DNA from 2 places in the Methylicorpusculum oleiharenae genome. Region 2 is predicted to be linked to the other one. Evidence: riboswitches for the same ligand, from Rfam matches in the RefSeq annotation. Region 2 holds a riboswitch; the other holds the start of a gene.
What was found. Region 2 has a riboswitch for cyclic di-GMP ahead of GO003_RS25070 (hypothetical protein). Riboswitches for the same ligand answer to the same signal wherever they lie in the genome.
Positions count from the first base shown of each region.

Region 1: linked by a shared signal. The riboswitch ahead of GO003_RS19315 (VPLPA-CTERM sorting domain-containing protein) and the one ahead of GO003_RS25070 (hypothetical protein) in region 2 are both predicted to bind cyclic di-GMP.

Region 1 is NZ_WUTY02000001.1:4,315,184-4,320,189, reverse strand. It holds gene GO003_RS19330 (hypothetical protein) at 1-59, opposite strand, end outside; gene GO003_RS19325 (dihydrodipicolinate synthase family protein) at 267-1,103, shown strand; gene GO003_RS19320 (DUF2024 family protein) at 1,344-1,472, shown strand; gene GO003_RS19315 (VPLPA-CTERM sorting domain-containing protein) at 1,688-2,626, opposite strand; cyclic di-GMP riboswitch class I at 2,722-2,809, opposite strand; gene GO003_RS19310 (tetratricopeptide repeat protein) at 3,262-5,006, opposite strand, start outside.
Region 2 is NZ_WUTY02000002.1:361,032-366,037, reverse strand. It holds gene GO003_RS25075 (TonB-dependent receptor domain-containing protein) at 1-2,157, opposite strand, end outside; gene GO003_RS25070 (hypothetical protein) at 2,786-3,205, opposite strand; cyclic di-GMP riboswitch class I at 3,291-3,375, opposite strand; gene GO003_RS25065 (hypothetical protein) at 3,452-4,234, opposite strand; gene GO003_RS25060 (metal-dependent hydrolase) at 4,288-4,851, opposite strand; gene GO003_RS25055 (hypothetical protein) at 4,858-5,006, opposite strand, start outside.

The sequences.
Region 1 (5,006 bases), on a different contig from region 2:
TTAGACACGTCGTGTTCGGTTTCAAGTAAGTCACCCCCTGATATAGGTAAATAACTCATGGTTTTCAAAATTGTCACCGCGTTTCTGGACGCCGGCATCTGGAAACACGGCAAGACATTGGGTTTGAGTCATGGAGGATAGTCTTTTAAAGAAGTGATTTAGATGCCTTTCCGTTAGTACGGTGTCAATCGAATTATTTTCGATTCCTTTGAGGGTGTCTGTTCGATAACACACATAAAATCCGGTCTTGACCAAGCTACTTCCAGATTGAATCAGCACGCGTTGCTTCAAAACTACTAGGGCAATTAATTGATCGTCTTATCCAGGATGGCTCTCATGCAATTGCTCCACTGGGCAGCACTGGCGAGAGTGCGTACCTAACCGATGAGGAATGGAATACGGTGGCGGAGGCCTCGGTAAAACAAGTCGCGAAACGAGTACCGACAGTGGTTGGGATATCCGATCTGACTACTCAAAACGCAGTGCGCCGAGCAAAGTTTGCCGAAAAAGTGGGTGCAGACGCGGTAATGGTTTTACCTATTTCTTATTGGAAACTGACGGAACGGGAAATTTTTCAGCATTACGCTACAATCAGCGAGGCTATCGGCATTCCCGTGATGCTCTATAACAACCCGGCTACCAGCGGTCTGGATTTGTCTCCCGAGTTAATCGTGCACATCATCAAGGAGATTGATAACGTGACCATGGTTAAGGAAAGTTCTGGCGATATTCAACGCATGCATCGAATCTCCCAGCTTTCCAATGAAGAAATCCCCTTCTATAACGGTAGTAATCCCTTGGCATTGGAAGCTTTTGCCGCAGGCGCTGCCGGTTGGTGCACGGCTGCGCCCAACCTGATTCCTGCCTGGCCGTTGAAGCTGTATGAGGCGAGCCTGGCGGGTGATTTAAAGCAGGCGCGCGAAGTATTTTACAAACAGCTCCCATTGCTGCAATTTATTCTTAAGGGTGGTTTACCTACGACGATCAAAGCCGGCCTGCAATTGCGCGGATTTGACGCAGGTGTTCCGCGCAAACCGTTACTCCCACTGGATTCAGCCGGTCAAGATGAATTGGCTGCATTGATCAAACAATTAAATGGCTAAAACTTACGCCAAGGACGCTGGTCCTTGGCGAATTTTTTGAGGATACCCCAGCTGTGGATTAACAAAAGAACCGCAAACCCATCGTGATAACGAAAAAATCTGTCAGGTACATGACGGATAATGCTTAGTTGTTAAGCTCTGCTAGTTACCGCTGCTATCCTCCTATACTTTAAATACTTAATTAAATAAATAGATGGAACTCACTTTTCCAAGGGCAACCCGTTTTAATAGGAAATATCGATGTCTATTTCACACGTATTTGATACTTATGCAAAAACAGCTCAGGGTAGAATTATGCGCTTTGATGTTGTGCTGGATAAAAAAATTTCAACGAATAAGGTTAGCGATCAGTTATCTCAATTTACCTAGATGGTGCAAAGTTTTACGATCAAGAATAATTGAACAGTAGCAACTCGCTTTGTATTGTCATTAAAGTGAGTTCCTGATTTAAAGCAGTAAAAGCCATCCTTGGCTTGCCGGTTTTGAGGTTCTGATTGGCCTGTGACTTAAACAGGCTTTAAGAACCGCTGAGATAATGTCCTGCGGTCCGGCAGATGAACTGCTCATTTTGGAACGGGTGTAATTTAAGCTGTTTTTTCTTTTTTACGGCCAAATGACATCAAGCCTACCAGACCACTGCCCATCAGCCAGACGGCAGCTGGGATTGGGACAGCTGAAGTGGTTATTTCCAGTTTATAGTCAGCGACGTTTGCATTCCAGCGGCCTACGCCTGCTCCACCGATGTATACAGAATACTCTTGTCCTGCAACTGCCTTGAACGTCAAGCCATTCAAGCCATCTACAGTTGCGTCGTGGATCAAATAGGTTAACCCTTGGGTGCCAAATGGATCATTGGCATCATAGGGTTTTGGTGCGGGGTTGCCACCTGAAAGACACCCTGGGCAGTTCCACGAGCCATGGTGACTGTAATCACCAGTGTTCTTATCCATGCCAGTAAACACAGTGATACCGAAGTTTTGGATATCAAAGCCTGTTCCAGTGACTACTGAGGGTTTGAGCGTTATGAACATGGTTTCTTCGGCTTTGATCAAACCGATATCGGTTTGATGCTTCCAGCCGGTAGGTCCGTTTACTGTAGGGTTGCCGTTGCCATCTATTCCTGCATCTTGCCATGCTCCTGCGCCGGTATCAATTTCTGCATCACTGATTGACGAGCCGTATCGAGTTAGAGCGTCGGCTTTGGAGATTTCCAAAGAACTGCCTGCATGATGCAATTCGGCGGCCCAGTTCAAATGAGCTTTGCCGGAGTAGTTGAATGGCAGATTGCTGGAAATACCAGTGCCGGTGCCTACCCATCCTGTTACGTTAGGATAATTGGCATTTTGAAAGCCATATACAAAACCGTCTGTACCAGATATACGATTTGGTATTCCGTTACTATCAACGCCAGTTCGTATTTCTGTGTTGTACATCGTATGCGCAGATGCGCTTGATATTGAACCGATTGTTAAGGCTGAACCTGCAATTGCCATAGATACAGCTTTTGCTAATTTAGTTGTCATCACTTTTAGAACCCTCATGGTTTATTTGCTAATAAAAGAAGTGATGTCTGCCGGCCTCATTAAAACGCAAAGCTAAGCAGACCTCCTTTTTAAAAGGAGGCGACCCGGCTATCTTGAAGTCAATTGATTCAAGACCCATAGGCTTTCCGGCCCTGTCTCGCAACAGGTGTGGCGATCTACTGATATCATCGATTAAGTCAGTATGACTTTCATAAAGGCAATTAACGAGCCAATAATTATCAAATAAGCGGATGTGGATTTTATTTTTTTGATGAGAGAATAAGCAATTGATTATATTGAAATTAAAATAACCATTTGATAGAGAAGTGACGTTTTTAAAGCCGATTTATTGATTGAGGCTTCTGAACATTTTATTTGGGAAAAGAGAAAACTCAATAATGTGTCATATGACGCAGACACATACAAAAATTGTGGGATATGACCTGAAATTTTTCGATTTCGGTTTATTGCTAAAACCAAGTTGACGGGAAGCTACTGAATAATGCAGCTTTCTTGTAACAGAATAAGCCCTGAGATTTAACGCGTGTTGTGAGGCAAACAGAGCTAACTTTAAAACCGTTGAATCTATCACTCGCATCAATGGCGGTGATAGATTCAACCCACTATATTAAGGATTATGAACCTGTTTTCAGTTTTTCAAGTTCTGTTTTTGCCTTATCTGCATCATCAAAAGCCGTGTTAAGGGAAAGTGCTTTTTCAAATGCTTGTTTAGCGTCTTCATTACGCCCTTTTTTCAGATAGATCATACCCAGATGGTAATGAAGGTCGGGAATTCTCGCCTCTTTCGCAACGGCTTTTTCTAATGCGGCCACTGCATCATCTGTCTGATCATTCAGATAACTCAACCAGCCAAAGGTATCCAAGAATGACGGGAAATCTGAGTTTTTAAAGGTTTGCGCTAACGATAATCCCCGTTTAATATTTTCTTCACCACCTTTGTTGGCCAGTAATGCGGCTAAATTATTGGTTGCCAGCTGATGCTCAGGCTTAAGTGTGAGCACTTTTTCATACGTAGCCATTGCGGCATCGGTATTTTTGGTGATTTCATTAATCGCTGCAAATTCCATTAATAGCTGAACGCTATCGGGTAAGACGCCCAATCCTTTTTGATAAACGTTAAGTGCTTTATCGGTTTGTTCCTGTCTTAAGTAAACAGAAGCCAAATCGCGATAGCCTTGTTCAAACTTAGGATAAAGTTCTACCACTTTGGAATAAAGCTTCTCACCTTCGACAAATTTGTTTTGTTTGAGATATATTTCGCCACGCATGGACAGGAAAGCACCGTTTTCGGGTTGTTTGGCTAATATCTCATCCAGCGTTTTTTCAGCTTGTTTAATGTCTTTTTGTGCCAGGTAACTGTTAACCAATCCGCTGACAGCGTCGATAGCAAAGGGTTTGATTTCCAATACTTTTTTGAATTCATCCGCTGCTTCTTTTGTTTTTCCTTGAGCTAAATTGACTTGGGCTATTTTATAATGGGCCAATTCTTTATTATCGCTAAGGTCGAGCAATGAATGGGCTGCGGCTTCAGCTTTAGGCCAGTCTTTACGTTGCCCGTATAAGTCGACCAGCATAACGACAGTCTCGACATCTTTTTCATTATTGGTTTGCGTTTTTTCCAACAGTGCTAATGCCGCGTCAGCCTGATTTTGTCTTACCATCAATCTGGCCAAGTCACGTGACGCAATCAGATTCTTGGGATTGATAGCCAGGATTTTCTCAAGAGATTCACGGGCCAAATCGATTTTTCCGTTTTGTAGATGGGTGCTTGCCAGCAATAGCAGGGCTTTTTCGGATTCCGGTTCATCACGCAATACGGTTCTTAAATCGGCCGTGGCGGCGTCAAAGCTCTTCTCGTTAAGAAAGATGCCCGCCCTCATCAAAAGCGCATTACTGTTTTTCTGATCGGCTTTGATAACTTCTTCAAGAATCCCACGGGCTTTTTCCATGTCTTTGTCACTGATTGCAATGGCGGCCAATCGAGTTTGTGCTTCAAGTCCGTGTTTACCGCCGGGATCATCAGCAACGATGGTATTCAGAACTTCTTTGATACGGTCCGGTTGATCCTGATAGATTCTGAGTAAGGCAAAACGCAGGCTAAAGTTTTTTGGGTTTTCCTTGATTAGGGCCTGCAATTTGGTTTCAGCTATGTCTTTGCTTCTTTGTGAGATCAAAAAATCGACCAAAGCTAACTTGGGGCCATCAGCTTCTGGCAGTTTAGTTATTAAATTGTTTAATACCTGTTCAGCCTCATCAATACGTTTATCGGATGCATAAAACTTGGCTAACCCATAATTCAAATTTTCATTTTCCGGAAATTGCATTGCCAAGGCTTTCATCTCGGCTTCAACCTGATCTT
Region 2 (5,006 bases):
AGTCGGTGAGTAGTAATTAGCCCACTCCACGCCGTAGCGTCGACTGGGACGACTGGCTTCGGTGGTGCCGGCATCGCCCACGAACAAGAGTTCTGAATCAATATCCAGCCACCATAGCGCCAACGTGCTGTGCAAGCCCTTGACCCAAGTGGTGCGTAGCCCGGTTTCCGCGCCATACGTGCGGGCTAGCGGGGCTGCCGGTTTGACGGGATTTCCGTCGGCATCGACCGATTTACCGCTAGCGGGGTCAACGCGTGTGTTCACGCCGCGGGCATCGTTACTGTGAAAACCGAGGCCGCCATTGAGGTAAAGCTCCGTATCCGCCCAAGGTCCGAAGACGATGCCGAGTTTTGGACTGACCAAGCCGTCGGTAGTGTTGCCGTTGTTTTCCGGGATATTGCTATTGTCCACATTAAAGCGAAAGCCGTCGAAGCGTACACCAAAAGTGGTGCGTAGCCAGTCATTCCAGCGCGTTTTGTTTTCCGCGTAGGGACTGGCACTGGTCACCCAGACATCATCTGCTCGAACGGTGTCATAACTTACTCGGGCTTGGGTTAAGAGCAGGCCGTTTTCGATAGTATCGTTTCGGATTTGCAGCCCGAGGGTAGTCTCGGAATCGGCAGCGCCGAGTTGATGAAAAAAAGTATGACTTGCTTTGAGACCGGAGGTCCAGCGTTGGTCGGGTTGGGCAAATTGATCGCCGCGAACCGGATCATTCAGGAAATAGGTGAAATTCGAATACAAAGCCATTTCGCTATAAAGTCCATACGCCATCAGCCGGGTAGCACCGGCGGCGTCCTGACGATGCCATTCGGCCGTCAGGCTGTAACGTTGGCTACTACCCCCATCAGTTGGATCTAGAGTCCCGTACCGGCCAATCACGCCGGAATCAACTGCGCGCCTGGGGATCTGATCGGTTGATTGCCAATCGGCCTGATAAGCCATGGCTGTGACGCTCCAGCCGGAATCTTCAAGTTCTTTACTGTAACGGAGCACGCCATTAAATTTAAGATAATCATTGCTGACCGTCCACGGGCCACCGTTATTGACGACTTCGCCAGCATAAAGCAGGCTGCTATCATCACCCAGTTTGCTTGATCCCGCCGCTAAACCCCGATAGTAATCGAAACTGCCGCCGGTAAATTTAACGATGTTGTCGGGCAGGTCGTTGAAGTACTTGATATTGGCCGCGCCGGTACTGGAAAAGTCTCCGTTTTCGGCGTAGTAATTACCCTTTTGATAGTTGAGGGTCTTGATCAATTCGGGAATGAGAAAGTTGGTATCCGTCCAGCCTTGTCCGTGCGCGTTGGAGACCTGGTTGACCGGCACACCCTCGATCTGGGTCAGAAAATCCGTACCGTGATCGAGATTAAAGCCGCGCAAATAATACTGGTTCGCCTTGCCTTCGCCACTGTGTTGAGTAGTAATGAGGCCCGGCACTGTTTCGAGAATTTCACCGGGCCGGTTAATAGGCCGATATTCCAACTGCGCCTGCCCCACATTGCCTTGTGAGGCGCTGTCGGCATAACCGACCATTGAATCGGCGCGTTCAGTCACGATCATTTCTGAGAGTGTCACCGGTTCCCCGTTGGTAACTTGGGCGTTGGGTTTATCGGTTGAAGCGTTGTCAGACGGTTCTGCGTAAGCGCTGTTGCCCAGAGAATAGGCGAAGGCTAGGATAACCAGACGCGCGGCCAGGATGCCCGCACCATGCAATAGTAAGGTCGCCAACATGAAGCCGAGCGCGAATGACAGCAGACTGGCCGAAGTGGGCATTTCCTGACCGTGCGCATGGCCATGAAAAAAGGCGAAAAAAACCACGATGAGCACGCTGATCACTGCTTGAAAGCGGATGCTGCGGACGACCAGAAAACCGAAAACCAACACGGACAGCAGAATCATCGTTTCCACGCCCGGCACGGACACCCCCATCATGCCGGCCAGCCCACCGAGACTCATCACCCCGACGAAGGCAAGGGGAAGCTGCCAAACCGCCCGGCCACCCAATTGCGCCGCCCATACGCCAACGGCGAGCATAGTTAAAAGATGGTCCCAGCCGTGCAGAGGATGATTGAAGCCGTTAGTCCAGCCACTCAGTGTCAGGCTGCCGGTATGGGCCTGGACGAGTGAGGGTGATAGAGACAGCAGCAGCCCCAAAAGGCACAGCAGAGTCTTTTGATTGATGCGCATAAAATCCCTGGATCATCATAAATATAAAGTGATGATTATTTATAGCATTTTAGAGACTCTATATCGACAAATATTCGACACTGTCTTACATGAAAAAGGACAAAACTAAATGTCCGGTTTTGGCCGGGTCAAGCCAAAGAGAACGCAAAATTGCTCGCCGAAAAGCTGCCATTCGCTGAACTTAGGAATGGAAAATTTCGCCTGCATCCTCAGTGGCCGGTTTTGGCCGATTGGTTGAGGTCGCCAATGACTGCTTTGTAGCTTTCTAGTTCGCAGGATCTGGATTTGGCCGAATGACCGCTTTGGAGAAGCGCGAGTGGCAAAAATGGGTCGTTATGACACAGTGATAATTTCAATTTGCTCGCCGGATACCGGACATTCGACTGGATTATAGAATGTATTAATCGTTGAAATTGAATAGTCATCCCGACCGACAAGTGATGGCCGGTAACGAGCATTGACAGCACAACCGACTATTGCACATAACAAGTAACCTCGCTCATCAACGATCCAACCCTGTTTTGCACAAAACTGCGCGATTAAAAAACATGTATCGTTCTGATTTCCAACCCCAGAATGCAAATAGCCCAAATTTCTAGCCGCGAGCCTTTTGTGCGGAACGAACCATATCTGCGGCCATCGCATCGCCAATATGTCTTAGACCTTGAACCAAAGAACCAATCATTTTTTCTTCGGCAGCTTTGGTTTCTGAGTCCTCCATGAGGATTGCTTTAGAACCGTGCTTCATGACAGATTGAAGTTTTTTTCCCAAAACACCAGGAAATTGCATCGCAATGTCATCGAAGTGCTCTGAGCCTTGTTCGACATTGGCTTCAATGTCGCTACCATTACGAGCAAAAGTGTCAGGGGCTTTTTGATCTGGAGCAAAAAGGAACTTAGTTGTAGCTGGTTTTGATGAAAAACCAGTGTTTTCTGGAGGGGTAACTGGATCGATATTGGCAGCACCGTAAATCAATGCGCCTGAAGCAATTATTGCTTTTGCTAAAGTGAACATTTCCTGTCTCCTATTTTGAGACAGGGACTTTGAGGTTATTCATAGATCGTGGAGGACTAGCCTATTATTATGGTAGTCACGCGACTCTGGTAATCCCGCTGCCCCTGACATAATGCCATGGATCGGTGACTTTGCGTCTCAGCCTCACAACTGGTTTGCCTTTATCTGTCACAGAAATTCCTAACTACGGTGATAGTCTAGGGTGCTAACCGTAGAAAACAGCGAGATCGTATTTCTATAATTTAGTCAGATTTTATTATATAAGGAGGGATTAAATGTGACTAGTTCATCAGGATCCTTTTTGAATACTGTCACAAGGAGTTTGTGATTAGTGCGATTACAAAAAACATAATGCAGTGGATTGTCTGGATGCTTCCATACTTCCGGGGCTGAGCCATATTTTTTCAATTTGTGGGCTAAAACCTTTGACGGCAATTCAATCTGCTCGATTTTCCCAGACTTAAATCGACGATTGATGTTTTTCCAGGTTGCGTTCATGTCGATCGTACCGCAATGCACACCATATTTTTCCATGGCATGTCGGGTTATGGCTATAACGCCCAAGGAATCTGTATCAATCTTTTCGATGCCTTTAAGTTCTTGGCTATTGACAACCGGGACCTCAGTAATTTCTTCCTGGATTGGGAACCAAGATTTATCTTTTGACACCTCTATCTGGGCTTCAGCATAGCGAGTATAGATTGGGTAGCCGTATTCATAAAGATCTCGATTGTTGAGGGAGCTCTTTCTGTTTGCCGCATTTTTGGCCATTTTTTTGATTGCGCCTTTTGAAAAGACAAGCTTTAAGTTTAGGCCCGTTCGATTGACATTAAAAATGTTCGCCTCGCTAAGTAGATAACGAATGGCTACAGCTTCAGCGGCAGCCAGGTAATCATGGCAACTCAATGGAAAGGAGACATCGATCGCTTTGCGACGATTCTTGCCAGTCATCCAATAAACACGAACAAGTATATGATCGGAATGTTCAGTTTTCGAAGCAGCATAAACAGTTAAAGTATCCAAAGCCATTATTTATTCCTACAGATGAATTTATGACGATATGACGAATTGCTTAATCTATTTCACGCGAAAAAACTGGAAAGCAAGCTTGCTAACAACTGAGAGGATATTAAAAAAACCAAAATATACAACCATTCACCAAAGGATCCGGTTTTGTAAAGATTAAGCGTTGTTCGCTTCCCAAAAGGCGTGAGCAAAGGAATCCCTGTGGGTGTCATGATATCCATGATCAAATGAAGCCATGACGCGCTGCAAAATCCGATTGCGACACATGCAATCGTCTGGAAAAGGATGTCATCCATTGCAAAAAATGAAGTGCAAGAAATTACCGTAGCCAATATCCAAAAGCCAGGCCAATGCGTCAATGTGCGATGCGGGATTAATGATCGTCTGACCTTGGTTAATCGATTAAAAACAGGAAACTCAAGACGATCCGGACCTCTGGCGCCGAGAACCATGCCGAGACTGATTAAAGTCAACCCAGAGGAAGAGGACATAGCCAGTGATGAATTGACAACAAAGAAGTCAGGAAGACCTGCAATTCCATGAGTCCAGGATAAACTATTGACACGCATGAATGCCGTTGCCATTGATGCAGCAGTGATCAAGTGTCCAACAGGTGTCATTGTCTATTACTGTTTAGGATTAGGCTTTTTAGGTATTGGCTTAACGTCTTGATGAATAGGGTTATTCGCTAAATCCTCTGAGAGTGAGTTGCCCAATGCTTGTAGCCCTTTGATCAAAGAGTCAATCATCTGCTCTTCAGCAGGTTTTGTTTGAG